DNA from 4 places in the Micromonospora sp. CMU55-4 genome. Region 1 is predicted to be linked to each of the others. Evidence: riboswitches for the same ligand, from Rfam matches in the RefSeq annotation. Region 1 holds a riboswitch; each other region holds the start of a gene.
What was found. Region 1 has a riboswitch for cyclic di-AMP ahead of HA073_RS31150 (NlpC/P60 family protein). Riboswitches for the same ligand answer to the same signal wherever they lie in the genome.

Region 1 (3,221 bases):
GTGAACGCGGGCCGGTTGGTGGCGAAGTCCGGGTCGATGGTGACCAGGCCGGTCTTCGCCGTGCCGGTGCCGCGGAACGGCGCCTTCATCAGGTCGAAGTAGTGCGACCAGTCCCAGTAGGGCCCCGGGTCCCAGTGCATGCCGCCCACGTTGGCGGCGGTGATGCCGGGCACGTTGTCGTGGCCGATGATGTGCTGCCGGTCCATCGGGATGCCGAACTTCAGCGCCAGGTGGCGGACCAGCTTGGCGGAGGTGCGGTACATCGCCTCGGTGTACCAGGTGCCCTGGCCGGCGAAGCCCTCGTGCTCCAGGCCGATGGACTTGGCGTTGACGTACCAGTTGCCGGCGTGCCAGCCCACGTCCTTGGTCTTGATGTGCTGGGCGATGTAGCCGTCCACCGAGCGCAGCGTGTAGTGCCAGCCCAGGTAGTCGGCCCGCTTCACCAGGTCGACGCTCGGGCCGAAGTAGCCCTCGGTGTCGTGGATGACGATGTACTCGATCTTCTGCTGCTTCGGCCGGTCAGCCAGGTCGTGGTTGCCGTAGTCGCCCGGGTCGTCGCTGAGCTGCTCGTAGGGCGCGGGAATCCACTCGCAGGCCAGCCGGACCGGGCACTCCAGCCCGTCCGGCCGCTGCGCGGTGCGCAGGCCGAGGCGGGCCAGCCGGGAGCGGTCCGGCTTCGCGGCGGTGGCGGCGAGCGTGACCCGCTGGCCGTCGTCGGTGGTCCGGGTGGCGCCCTGGCCGAGCTGGTCGTAGACCTCGTCGGCGAAGGCCGCCGCCGCGTCGGCGGTGTCCGCGCCGGAGTAGCGGGCCACCGCGGCGTACCAGGCCGCCGGGTCGGTGCCGGCGCCGACCGGCCCGCCCAGAGCCTTCTGGTACGACGACAGCAGCGCCGCGCCGCCGCGGATGTTCGCGGCCGGGTCGGTGCGCAGCGTCCCCGCGTCCAGCCCGGTGAGCGCGGCGGCCGCGTCGAGCGTCTGGAGCGAGGCGCTCGGCAGCGGCGTCTCCCGCGTCGGCGCGGCGGCGGTGGCCGGGTCGAGCTTCAGCGGCCGGGAGTCGTCGCCGCGCGGGTCCTCGTCCTCGTCGACGTGGGCGCTGCCCGGCGTGGCGAGGATGTGCGCGGCGTCGGTCAGGTGCATCGGGCCGTAGCCGCCGCTGGTGCTGGGCTGACCCGGGTGGGTGTCCCAGCGGGACTCCAGATAGGAGACACCGAGCAGCACGTTCTGGGGCACGCCGTACTCGGCCGCGGCGGCGGCGTATTGTTGTTGCCGGTCGCTCGCGGGCGCGGACGTGTCCGGCGCGGCGGTAACCGGGCCGGTGGTCGCCAGCGCGGTGGCCGTGGCCACGGCGGCGGCGAGCAGTATCCGTCTGCCCGACGGCGGGGCGGAGAGATGCATCGAACCTCCTGGACAGGGATGGGGGTCACTGCGTTTCCACCCTCACTCCGCACACCCGCGACGGTCAATACCTTTCCAGTAAGTAATCAGTCGTGAAAGAAAATTTCACCTCCGTGCGCGGTGTGGCGCTGGATCGCGTACGGAGTGTCACGGCGCTGGAAGTTGCGGATCGATAACGGTGGTCCCTACTCTGGTGAATCGTCGGCCGCACGTCTCACCGTCCAACCCGGTCGGTGACGGTCCGACACCGCCGAGTCGCCTCCGGGCGAGCCGGGGAACCAGGTACCTGGGGTGAATCCGCAGCACTGCTGCGGTAGGGCGGCTCCCTTCCCGCCCGAATCCGTCAGCTAACCCGGTAGGCGGTACGGAAGAAGGAGTACGGACGCCCGGTGGCACTCCATGCCCCGCGGCCGTCGTCGAACCGGTCGGTCGACCGGTCCAGCGCCGCGCCGCGTTCCCGCTGGTCCCGCTTCACCACCGCCCTCGCCGCACTGGTCGGCACCGCCGTCGTACTGACCGGCGGCGCCACTGCGGCACACGCCGAACCCTCGGTCGCCGAGATCGAGGCCCAGATCGACCGCGACTGGAACAAGCTCGAACCGGTCATCGAGCAGGTCAACGACGTACGCGAGCAGCTCGCCGCGCGGCGCAGGCAGGCCGACGCGCTCGGCCGCCAGATCGCACCCCTCCAGGCGCGGGTGGACGCCGCGCTCGGTCAGGTGGGCGGCCTCGCCGCCGACGCCTACAAGGCCGACAACCTCTCCACGGTCAACGCGCTGCTCGGCAGCCGCTCACCCGGTGACCTGGTCGACGGCCTGGAGCTGCTCGACCGCTTCGCGCACCGCCAGCACGAGCAGGTGCGCTCGGTCGCCGCGCTGCGCGACGAGCTGGCGGCGAAGAAGAAGCCGCTGGACGAGATGATCGCCGGCCTGGCGCGCACCGAGGCCCAGCTCGCGGCGAAGAAGAAGCAGATCGACGCCGAGATCGCCAAGCTGGAGAAGCTGCGGCTCAAGGTGTACGGCAAGGGCGGCGGCGGCCCGCTGCGCCCGGCGCCCTGCCCGGCCGGCTTTCCCGGCGGCCCGGCCGGTGCGGCGGTGAAGTTCGCCTGCGCCCAGATCGGCAAGATCTACGTCTGGGGCGCCGCCGGCCCGGACCACTTCGACTGCTCGGGCCTCACCATGGCGGCCTGGGCCAAGGGCGGCGTCTCGCTGCCGCACAGCGCACGCCAGCAGCACGGCGTGACGAAGCGCATCAGCCGGGCCGAGCTGCGCGCCGGCGACCTCGTCTTCTACTACAGCGACCTGCACCACGTGGCGATGTACGTGGGCGACGGCTGGGTGGTGCACGCCTCCCAGTCCGGCAAGCCCATCACGATGAAGCGGGTCGACGACGGCGACATCAACAGCTACGGCCGCGTGTAAGGAAGGGCCCCCTCTTAACGCCTCCGGTAGAGGAGGGGGCCCTTCTTAACAACTGCGGGCGGCGTCAGCGCGTCGGCCAGGTGCGCCAGCTCTGCCAGGACCGGCTCGGCGTCGGGCCGCGCTGCCCCTGGTAACGCGAGCCGTAGACGGCCGAGCCGTACGGGTGCTCGGCCGGCGAGGAGAGCCGGAAGATGCAGAGCTGGCCGATCTTCATGCCGGGCCAGAGCGTGATCGGCAGGTTCGCCACGTTCGACAGCTCCAGCGTGACGTGACCGGAGAAGCCGGGGTCGATGAAGCCGGCTGTCGAGTGGGTCAGCAGACCCAGCCGCCCCAGGCTCGACTTGCCCTCGAGCCGGCCCGCGAGCTGATCGCCCAGCGAGATCACCTCAAGCGTGGAGGCGAGCAC
Region 2 (3,221 bases), on a different contig from region 1:
GGCCAGGGCGTCGAACGAGTAGCCGTCGAGCGGCGGCGACCAGCCGTGGCCGGCCAGGTCGGGGGCGAGCCAGCGCCCGGGCCAGCGGCGCTCCAGCAGCGGCGCCCAGGGCAGCCACACCTCGCCGGTGGCGCCCATGCCGTGCAGGAGAATCAGGTGCCGGTTCCCCGTCGCATCGCCCATTGGCGCAGTCTGCCACCGCCCGCCCCGGACACGCGAGACCGAACCCGCCCCGCCCAAACCGCCCGCCCTCGCCCTCGCCGCCGATCTTGGAGTTGTGGTGCCTCCCATAGCGGGGTGAGCCGGGCATACCAGGCGCCACAAGTCCAAGATCGGCGCGCCGAGAGGGCGGCGGGCGAGGGGCGGGCGGGGACGGGGAAGGCCGGCGCCCCGGGACGGGGTGCCGGCCTTCGCAGGGTGCGGGGCGGTCAGGCGGAGTAGCCGCGGCTGGCGATCCAGTGCGCCAGGTCGATCGTGGTGAGCCAGTACGACGGCAGCGACGGGTCGGCCGAGTCGGCGATCCGGACGGTCCGGCCGTCGTCCTTGTAGCCGATCACCGCGACGTAGTGGCCGCCGGGGAACGAGTGCCAGCCGCCGTTGGTGTCGGTGGCGGTGCCGGCGACGTTCGCGACGACCCCCCGGCCGTTGCTGATCGCCTCGACCACGTCGGCCTGGAGCCGGTCCATCTGGGCCGGGCTGGCCGAGCCGGGAATCATCCGGGTCCGGTACGGGTTGCCCTTGACCTGCTGGTTGAGCACGCGCGTGGTGTCCTCGGCCGAGTTGGTGCCCATCTCGGTGGTGCCGAGCGGGCCGGCGAGTGCGTCCTGGCTGCGCTCGATGCCGGTGGCGCTGAGCGCGTTGCGCACGGCGGCCGGGCCGCAGTAGTAGTAGTTGATCTGCGCCTGGTAGTCGTAGTCCAGCGTCTTGCTCGACGGCGGCTTCGGCGCGGCCTTGGTGACGTCCGGGTCCGCCGCGGCCTTCTTCGCCGACGGGGAGGCGCTGGGCGACTTGCTGGGCTCGGCGCTCGGCGACGCCGGCGGGACGACGATGCGCGCCTCGCCGCGGCTGGCGGGCTCGCCGAGCCGTGCGCCGAGTTCGGCGACCGAGGCGGTGTTCTCCTGCCGGACCGGGGCGTCCTCACCCGCGGCGAGGGCGGTGCCGGCGCCGGCGGCCAGCACGAGCGCCGCGGCCGATCCGGCGATGATCTGGTACGGGCGTTCGGTGGCGATCCGCCGCAGCTGACGCTTCAGGTGGTGCTTCACGAAATCCTCCACGGGGGGCGTGATCGGCACACGCCGGCCCGGCACGTGGAGGGGTTCACACGTGCTGGCAGGCCGGATGGGCCGGGGAACGGGTACGCCCGCGATGCCGGGCGCCCAGGGGCGGTTTGCCGGTCGCGTCAGGCGAGCGCGGGTACCGCGGAGCCGTGGAGGCGGGGGGACGATCGAGGGGTGGGCACGAGGATGGGACTCCTTCCGTGGCCGCCGACCGGGTTAGCTGACGGATTCGGGCGGGAAGTACGCCCTACCGCGGCAGTGGCCGCGGATTCACCCCGATGGTGCTCATGGTTCCCCGGTTCGTGATGACACGATTAGGCGGGTCGGCGCGGCGTCGCCTTCTGCGATCGGTTACCGCACCGGACGCGCCGACACTACCGGCGGGTACTGCCCCTGCCAAGCGCTCCCACCTGCGTAAACATGATCCCCGGTAACGGATTTCGGAACAGCCGGTTACTCACTTCACTCAATGGGACAAGCGGTGGTGACGGCGCCCGGGAGGCGAAAAGGGGACAGACGGCGAGCGCCTGACCGGCAATGGCGCGGCTCATTGGCCTGTTCTGCGCTCCACGCCCGTTTCGGCGCCGGGGGTGAGCCGGCTCACCACATTCCGGGTAACAATTCGGTCGCCTCAGCCGACCCGGGCCGGACGCCAGCGGGCGTTGCGGACGGACGCGCCGACCGGCAGGGGGATCGTCGCCACGCCGCGGGACACCGGGGCGGGCCGCACCGCCAGGGTGGCCGCGTACGCCTCGGCGGCGAGCGTACGGGCGGCCTCGGCGGCCAGTTCGGCGTCCCGCCACGCCTGCCGCTCCCGCTCGGCGGCGCTCTCCCAGCCGGCCCGGCGCCGGTCCCGTACGGCCCGGGCCAGCACGATCTCCTGCTCGGCCGGGTGCCGGCGCGGGTCCCACCCGTTGCGGCGCGCCAGCACGTCGGCGAGTTGCCGGGCGGACAGGTCGCCGCGCCAGTGCGCCGTCATGGCGGCGTGGTGCAGCCAGCGCTCCCGGGCCGCGTACTCCGCCGGGGTGCGCGGGGTGCGCGGGGCGGCCAGCGGGGCGGCCCCGGCCAGCCGGCGGGCGGCGCTGTCCGCCTCGTCGTACGCGGTCCAGGCGCGTTCCGCCTCGTCCTGCGCGGCCAGCCACCGTTCCCGGCGGCGACGGGCCGTCTGGGCGGCCCCGGCGGCGGCCACCGCCACCTCCTCGGCGTACCGGACGAGGTCGTCGCGGCGCGCGGCGTCCTGGTCCACCGGATCGGCGGCAGCCTCGGCGACGTCGTCGCGCTCGGGCCGGGCCACCAGCGCGGCGAGCAGGCCGAACGTGAGCAGCATCAGGAAGGACCAGATGGCGGCGGCCTCGGGGACCGCGGTGAGGAAGTGGTAGAGAGCGGTCTGCGACATGGTCGGCACCTCACGGGAAGAACCTGGCGGGAGACTCCGCACGGCCGGTCGGGGCGCGGCGCGAGGGCGCCGGGCCGGCGAGGGGCGGGTGCGGGATGACGTTCGGTGGGTGCGGTGACGGGCGCGGCCCGTGGGCGGATCAGCGGGCGGGCGGGGCCCGCAGGCCGACCGGCGCGGTGATCCGGCCGGCCGGGACCGGCTGCGGGTCGTTCGGGAGCGTGTCGGTGGCCCGTGCGGCGGGCGCGGGTGCGCCGTCGGGACGGGCCTGCCGCTCGGCGGCGCGGTCGGATTCCGGTCGCGGGGCGGCCGGCGTGCTCACGTACGCCGGGCCGGCTGGCGCGGCGGCGGCGGCCGGCAGCGTGGCCGCGCCGAACGAACAGGCGACGACCACGGCGAGACTGGCGAGCATCCGGGCGGTCCAGCGCGCCACCCACCACACGGGGCAGGTGAGCGCGATCGGAAGCACGGGTACAAATTACCGCCGAACCCCCACTGACGCACCGCCGCACGGCGTGTCGCGGACCGACCGGCCGGCGTGTGCGCGTGTC
Region 3 (3,221 bases), on a different contig from region 1:
CTCCCGAGCCGTGGTTCGCCGACGACACCCCCGAGGTGCTGCCCGGCGCCTGAGCGCCGTTCGCACCCCCTGCGGCCAGGGGACCTTCTACCCGTTGCCAGCCCGGCGTCGGTACGGGACGATCGTCGCGACGTACGACGGCGAGGGGGCCCGCTTGCAGAGCAGCGACAGCTTCAGCTACACCGTGCAGGCCCGGTGCAGCCGGGCCGACGCGGTGGCACTGCTGGGTGACCTGAGTCGCCAGGGCGAGCTGCATCCGCTGATCGTCCGGGTCCGGCAGCTGCCGGCCCGGCCGGGCGCGCTGGCCAGCTACGCGATCACCGACCGGCTGCAACTGGGCCCGCTGCACTTCCCGGTCACGTACCAGGCGGACGTGCTGGTCGCGAGCGAGGACGAGGTGGTCACTGTGGCCCGGCAGCAGCCGGCGACGACGGTGCGCAACCACACCCGGCTGCGCGACGAGCCCGACGGCACCGTGCGCATCGACGTGGAGATCACGCTCACCGCGCCGGCGCCGCTGTTCGGGTACGCGTTCCGCCAGGCCCGGGCGGCTCACCTGAGCCTGGCGGCCCGTCTCGGCGCGACGCTGGAGGGCCGGCCCGATCCGGCCGGCCCCCCGGGAGCGCGCTAGTACACCGACAGGTGCACGTGGTTGGTGTGGTCGCTGGACGGGTCTCCGTTGCCGCCGCTGTACGACTTCCACCCGCTGCTGGGCAGCCAGATCTGCTTGAACCAGATCACGTAGAGCACGGCGAGCGGGTCGGCGTTGCGCACGAAGTACGCGGCCAGGTTGTTGCCGTACGTCCGGTCACCGCCGCTGGCCACGCCGCCGAAGCCGTTCTTCTGGGCGGCGAAGTCGCAGGCCCGCCCCTTCGGGTGCTCGCCCGAGCCGCTGGGCCGGTGGCACGAGACGTACCTGGTGAAACCGGCCGCCTTGGCCTGCTGCAGCGCGTGCAGCGTCCGCGGGGTGATGCAGCCGTTGGCCGGGGTCGGGTCGATGACGCTGCACGACTCCGACGGCCACGAGCCGTCCGAGTTGCGTGGCGCGGGCTTCGCGTTCTTGCTTGAGGTGCCCTGGACGCTGCCGCCGCCGCTGCTGTTGTTGCGGGCGGAACGTTCGTTCGCCACTTCGAGCGCGCGCTCGGCCTGCTCCTTGCGCTTGCCCATCACCTCGACCTGCTTGCGCTGCTCGCGGATCTCGGTGTCGAGCGCGGCCCGGGTGCGGGTGGCCTCGTCCCGGGTGGTGATCAGCTCGCGCACCGTGCGGTCCTCGTGCGCGGCGACCTGTTCCAGCGTGGCGGCCCGGTCCATGAAGCCCGCCGGGCTGCTGCTGTCGAGCAGCGCGGCGGCGGTGCCGAGCCGCCCGGCGCGGTACGCCACCCCGGCGATCTCACCGACCTTGGCGTCACGTACGGCCAGCTCGGCGCCGACCTTCGCGAGCTGGTCGTTGAGCTGCTTCTGGCGGTTCACCGACCGGTTCAGCGCGGCCTTCGCCTCCAGCCAGCCCTTGCTGGCCGCGTCGAGTTGGGCGCGCAGCTCCGGCGTGCCGCCCTCGTCGTCGCCGGGCGCGGCGGCGAGCAGGCCGGTCCGGGGCGCCGCCGAGGCGGGGGAGGCCGGAACGGTCGCGACGCCGACAGTCAGCGTCGCGACGAGCAGGGCCGCCAACCGGGCGGCCGTCCGTCGTACAGGTGCCACTGGGGGCATTCACATGTCCTTCCGTCAACCGCCGACCGGGTTAGCTGACGGGTTCGGGACGGAAGATCCCTACCGCTGACGCGGATGCACCCCACGTACGTGGTTCCCCGGCTCGCCCCTTCGGGCGATTAGGCGACGGCCACCCCACCTGCGCCGGTGACGCCGGTGGCTGCGGCCGCGACCGAGCCTACCGGCGCGGCCCGGGCGTGGCTCCGTTGCGCAGTGCCGCATGGTGGGGCAAAACCGACATAAGTGTACAGCAGTCACGGTGATTTAAGTCTGCCCTAATCACCACTCGGTCTTTCCGCACACTCCGGCTGACGCTCCGGGTTCGACCTGCAACGTGGCGTGATCGATGGAGAAGTCCTCGTGCAGCGCCGTCCGCGCGGCGGCCAGCACCCCGGCCGGGTCCACGCCCGGGTCGGTGGTCAGGTGCGCCGAGGCCACCTCCATGCCCGAGGTGAGCGTCCAGACGTGCAGGTCGTGCACCTCGGCCACGCCGGGGACCGCGGCCAGCCGGTCGTGCACGGCGGTCACCTGGAGGTGCTCCGGCGCCGCCTGCACCAGGATGCGCACCGCGGCCCGGCCGAGCCGCCAGGTGCGCGGCAGGATGAACAGGCCGATCCCGACGGCGACCAGTGGGTCCGCCCACCACCAGTCGGTCACCGCGATGACCAGCGCCGCGGCGATCACGCCGAGCGAGCCGAGCAGGTCGCCGAGCACCTCCAGGTACGCGCCGCGCAGGTTGATGCTCTCCTTCGCCCCGGCGCGCAGCAGCGCGAAGGCGACGATGTTGGCGAGCAGGCCGAGCACCGCCACCACGAGCATCGGGCCGGCCAGCACCTCCGGCGGCTCGCCGAAGCGGCGTACCGCCTCGATCAGGACGTAGACCGCGACGGCGCCGAGCAGCACGGCGTTGGCGAGGGCGGCGAGCACCTCCAGCCGGTAGAGGCCGAACGTGCGCTGCGGGTCGGTGCCGGCGCGCCGGGTGGCGGTGATCGCCGCGAGGGCCATGCCGATGCCGAGCACGTCGGTGAACATGTGCCCGGCGTCGGAGAGCAGGGCGAGCGAGCCGGTGGTGAAGGCGGCCACCGCCTCGACCACCATCAGGACGGCGAGCAGCGCGAACGCGGCCCAGAGCCGGCCTGCGTGGCGGTGTGCCGCGTTGGCCACCGCGCTGCTGTGGTCATGACCTGCGCCCACGCCAACACCCTCCCTGCCGCGTACCGGCCGGGCCCAATGTATGCTCACATCGCTATGTATGCAAGTGAACTGTGGGTGGCGCGGGCGTGGCCCCGCACCCCACCGGGTCGAGCGTGGTGAGGCGCTGGGTCGCCCGGGACAGCGCCACGTAGAGCGTGCGCACGCCCGAGCCCGGATCGGCCCGGATCTCGCTCGGCGCCACCAGCACCACGCCGTCGTACTCCATGCCCTTGGCCTGGAGGCTGGTCACCACCTGGAGCCGGCCCGCGCCGAGCGCGCCCAGCCAGCCGGCCACCTCGTCCCGGCGCGGCACCGGCGTGATC
Region 4 (3,221 bases), on a different contig from region 1:
GGCTGACCGGAGCGCCGGACGACGAAGGGGCCGCCCACGGGGGCGGCCCCTTCTTGCTGCGTCCAGGTCAGAGCATCGACATGTGGACGTGGTCGGTGTGGTTCGACGGCCCGCTGTACGACCTCCAGCCGGTGGCCGGGAACCAGATCTGCCGGTTCCAGATCACGTAGTAGATGCCCAGCCGGTCGGCGTTGCGGATGAGGAAGGCGGCCACGTCGTTGCCGTACTTGCGGGTGTCGTTGTTGTGCCAGGGTGAGAAGCCGCTGTTCTGCAGCGACCAGTCGCACGCCTTGCCCTTGGGGTGCTCCCACGGCCCGCCCGGCCGGTAACAGCCCACGAAGCGCGTGTAGCCGGCGCGCCGGACCTCCTTGTAGGCGTGCAGCGTCCGCGGCGTGATGCAGCCCGAGGTGGTCGGGTCGTTCTCGCTGCACGACTCGGCCTTCCAGCCGCCGTCGGCGGTGCGGCCGGGGCCGATCTTGGCGACCGGTGAGGTGGCGTCGACCAGGCCGCCGGTGAAGCCGAGGCCGCCGACGAGCTTGAGGGCGCGTTCGGCCTGCACCTTCTCGCGCTCCATCGCGTTCTTCTGCTTCTCCTGCTCGCGCACCTCGGCGTCGAGCGCGATCTTGGCCGTCTCGGCGCGGTTCTTGACCGCGTTGATGGCGGCCAGGCGCTGCGCGTTGAGGAGGTTCAGCTCGTCCAGGGCGTTGACGCGGCGGACGAACGAGTCGGGCGAGTTGCTCTCCAGCAGCATCGCCATCGCGCCCATCCGGCCGGTCCGGTAGGACTGGGCGGCGAGCTGGTTGACCTGCGGGCTGAGCGCCTCGAGTTCGGCCTGTGCCGCCTGTACCTCGGCGGCCAGCCGCCGCTGGCGGTCCTGCGACTTGGCCAGCTTCGCCTTCGCCTGGAGGAAGTTCCGGTTGGCGCTGTCGATCGCCTCGGTGATGAGCGGTGGTTCGCCGTCCTCCTCGTGCCCGGACGGCTTCGGGGCCGCCGCGGCGGGGGCCGCCGTCGCCGAGTTCGGCCCGGCCAGCACTGCCAGCGAGGCCAGCACGGCCACCAGGGGTGTCAGCCAGCGGCGCAGGGGTGGCGTCACAGTGTTCCCTTCCGTCGGCCGCCGACCGGGTTAGCTGACGGGTTCGGGACGGAAGTGGCCCCTACCGCTCGCGCGGATTCACCCCATGTACCTGGTTCCCCGGCTCGCCCGCAGGCGATTGGGCGGCGGCACCGCTGGCGCCGGTGCGCGCCTTCGGCGGTGACCGGCAGCGAGGTTACCCGACAGCACTCCTGCGGATCTACGTCCGGAAGCCGACCAATAGCGAGATTTCGCCGTGGCGCACCGTGACCAGCGTCGCGTTTGAAATCGATGGTCACCGTGCGGAGTGTCACCATGTCGCCTCCGTACTCTTTCCGCCGCCGAGCGCCTCCAGCGCGTCGTCGCGTCCGGCCGGCGGACGGGGCGGCGGGGGTACGGGCGACGCCGGCTCCGGACCGGGCGCGCGCCGTCCGGCGGTGGTCACGATCGCGGCCAGTGCGGTCGTCAGCGGTACGGCGGCGATCAGGCCGAGCGTGGCCACCGCGCTGCGGACGATCTCCTGGGCGAGGAACTCGCTGGTGAGGATCTGGCTCACCGGGCGGGAGTCGGCGACCAGCAGGAGCAGCAGCGGCAGCGACGCGCCCGCGTACGCCAGCACGATGGTGTTGACGGTGGACGCGATGTGGGCCCGGCCGACGCGGGTCGCCGCCCGGTAGAGCTGCCGCCGGGACAGCCCCGGGTTGGCGTGCGCGAGTTCGGTGACGGTGGCCGCCTGGGTGACGGTGACGTCGTCCAGCACGCCCAGCGAGCCGATGATGATGCCCGCCAGCAGCAGTCCGTGCAGGTCCACGTCGCCCTGGAACATGGACAGGGTGGTGGCGTCCTCGCTGCCGAAGCCGGTCAGGTGGGTGGCGGACGTGGCGAGCAGGCCGAGCACGCCGGTGATCACGAGGCTGCCGAGCGTGCCGAGCACCGCCACCGACGTCTGCGCGGTGATCCCGTGCGTCAGGTAGAGCACCACGAACATGATCAACGCGGCGCCCACGATCGCCACCAGCAGCGGCGGCTGGCCGCCACCGATGCCGGGCAGCACGAAGCCGAGCAGGATGGCGAAGCTGGCCGCCAGGCCGCCGAGCGCGGCGAGCCCGCGCCAGCGGCCGAACGCCACGATCGCGGCGGCGAAGAGCACCAGCAGCCAGATCAGCGGTGTGCCGCGCTGGTGCTCGGCGATGTTGTAGGACTTCATCGAAGGGTCGGCCGGGTCGATCAGCTCGACCAGGACGATCTTGTCGCCGACCTCGACCCGGGGCGCGCCCGGTCCGGCCGGGAGCGGCGTCTCGACCTGCCGTCCCGCGTCCGGGCCCTGCTCGGCGGCGACGGTCGCGGTGCCGCAGGGGCCGCCCGCGCCCTCCGGGGCCTCCGGCGTCGGCGGGCAGGGTTCGGTGACCACCCGGGTCACGGTGCCGTGGTAGCGGGGGACGTCCGCGCCGCCGACCGGCTCCCGGTCCTGCCGGGGCCAGAGCACCAGCGCGGCGATCACGGTGAGCGCGAACAGCGGCACCACCACGGCGACGAGCAGCCGCCGTACGCCCGGTGGCGTGGGCGGTGCGGGGCGGGTGTGGTCGGCACCCAAGGCGTCTCTCCCAACGGTCGCGGCGACGCCTGGTCCGCCGGACCGGTCTGGTCACCGGGCCGGCGCGGACGTGTCGACCACGTCCGGGTCGTCGCCCCGACATGGTAGGCAGCCCGGCTGGGTGCTCCCGGACACCGTGACCGGTGACGCGCGCCCCGCGCGGGTCAGGCCAGTCCGGCCCGGCGTCGCCGGTACTCGTCCTCGTCGATCTCGCCGCGGGCGTACCGCTCGTCGAGGATGCGCCGGGCCGCCGTCGGCCCGGACCGCTGCGGGCCGGTCCACCGCACGGCCAGCCAGAGGAGCCCTGCCAGCACCGCCAGCACCGCCAGGGACCAGATCCACATCCAGCCCATCATCGGGCTCTGCCACATCATCGGGCCGCCCTCCGTCCGTCACTGCGGGTCCGCCGGGGCCGGCCTGCCCGCCACTTCGACGGTACGGCCGCACGGGCGCGTCGGCGCGGGTCGATGTGCCCTGCTCGGAGGGGCGGAGGTCCCGTTCAGCCGCGCTTCATCAGGCGGCCGACGGCGGCCATCATCTCGGTCGCCATCTCGT

Region 2: linked by a shared signal. The riboswitch ahead of HA073_RS12335 (C39 family peptidase) and the one ahead of HA073_RS31150 (NlpC/P60 family protein) in region 1 are both predicted to bind cyclic di-AMP.
Region 3: linked by a shared signal. The riboswitch ahead of HA073_RS14995 (hypothetical protein) and the one ahead of HA073_RS31150 (NlpC/P60 family protein) in region 1 are both predicted to bind cyclic di-AMP.
Region 4: linked by a shared signal. The riboswitch ahead of HA073_RS04555 (hypothetical protein) and the one ahead of HA073_RS31150 (NlpC/P60 family protein) in region 1 are both predicted to bind cyclic di-AMP.

What each region holds. Positions count from the first base shown of each region.
Region 1 is NZ_JAAOLH010000008.1:298,280-301,500, forward strand. It holds gene HA073_RS16945 (N-acetylmuramoyl-L-alanine amidase) at 1-1,394, opposite strand, end outside; cyclic di-AMP (ydaO/yuaA leader) riboswitch at 1,633-1,770, shown strand; gene HA073_RS31150 (NlpC/P60 family protein) at 1,784-2,815, shown strand; gene dcd (dCTP deaminase) at 2,880-3,221, opposite strand, start outside.
Region 2 is NZ_JAAOLH010000005.1:318,869-322,089, forward strand. It holds gene HA073_RS12330 (alpha/beta fold hydrolase) at 1-183, opposite strand, end outside; gene HA073_RS12335 (C39 family peptidase) at 429-1,262, opposite strand; cyclic di-AMP (ydaO/yuaA leader) riboswitch at 1,468-1,608, opposite strand; gene HA073_RS12340 (hypothetical protein) at 1,909-2,673, opposite strand; gene HA073_RS12345 (hypothetical protein) at 2,813-3,139, opposite strand; gene HA073_RS12350 (acyltransferase) at 3,220-3,221, opposite strand, start outside.
Region 3 is NZ_JAAOLH010000007.1:207,898-211,118, reverse strand. It holds gene HA073_RS15005 (STAS domain-containing protein) at 1-53, shown strand, start outside; gene HA073_RS15000 (SRPBCC family protein) at 95-631, shown strand; gene HA073_RS14995 (hypothetical protein) at 628-1,704, opposite strand; cyclic di-AMP (ydaO/yuaA leader) riboswitch at 1,709-1,840, opposite strand; gene HA073_RS14990 (cation diffusion facilitator family transporter) at 1,984-2,898, opposite strand; gene HA073_RS14985 (AAA family ATPase) at 2,951-3,221, opposite strand, start outside.
Region 4 is NZ_JAAOLH010000002.1:282,021-285,241, forward strand. It holds gene HA073_RS04550 (carbonic anhydrase) at 1-6, shown strand, start outside; gene HA073_RS04555 (hypothetical protein) at 68-1,093, opposite strand; cyclic di-AMP (ydaO/yuaA leader) riboswitch at 1,097-1,228, opposite strand; gene HA073_RS04560 (YibE/F family protein) at 1,383-2,666, opposite strand; gene HA073_RS04565 (SHOCT domain-containing protein) at 2,831-3,040, opposite strand; gene HA073_RS04570 (metal-sensitive transcriptional regulator) at 3,166-3,221, opposite strand, start outside.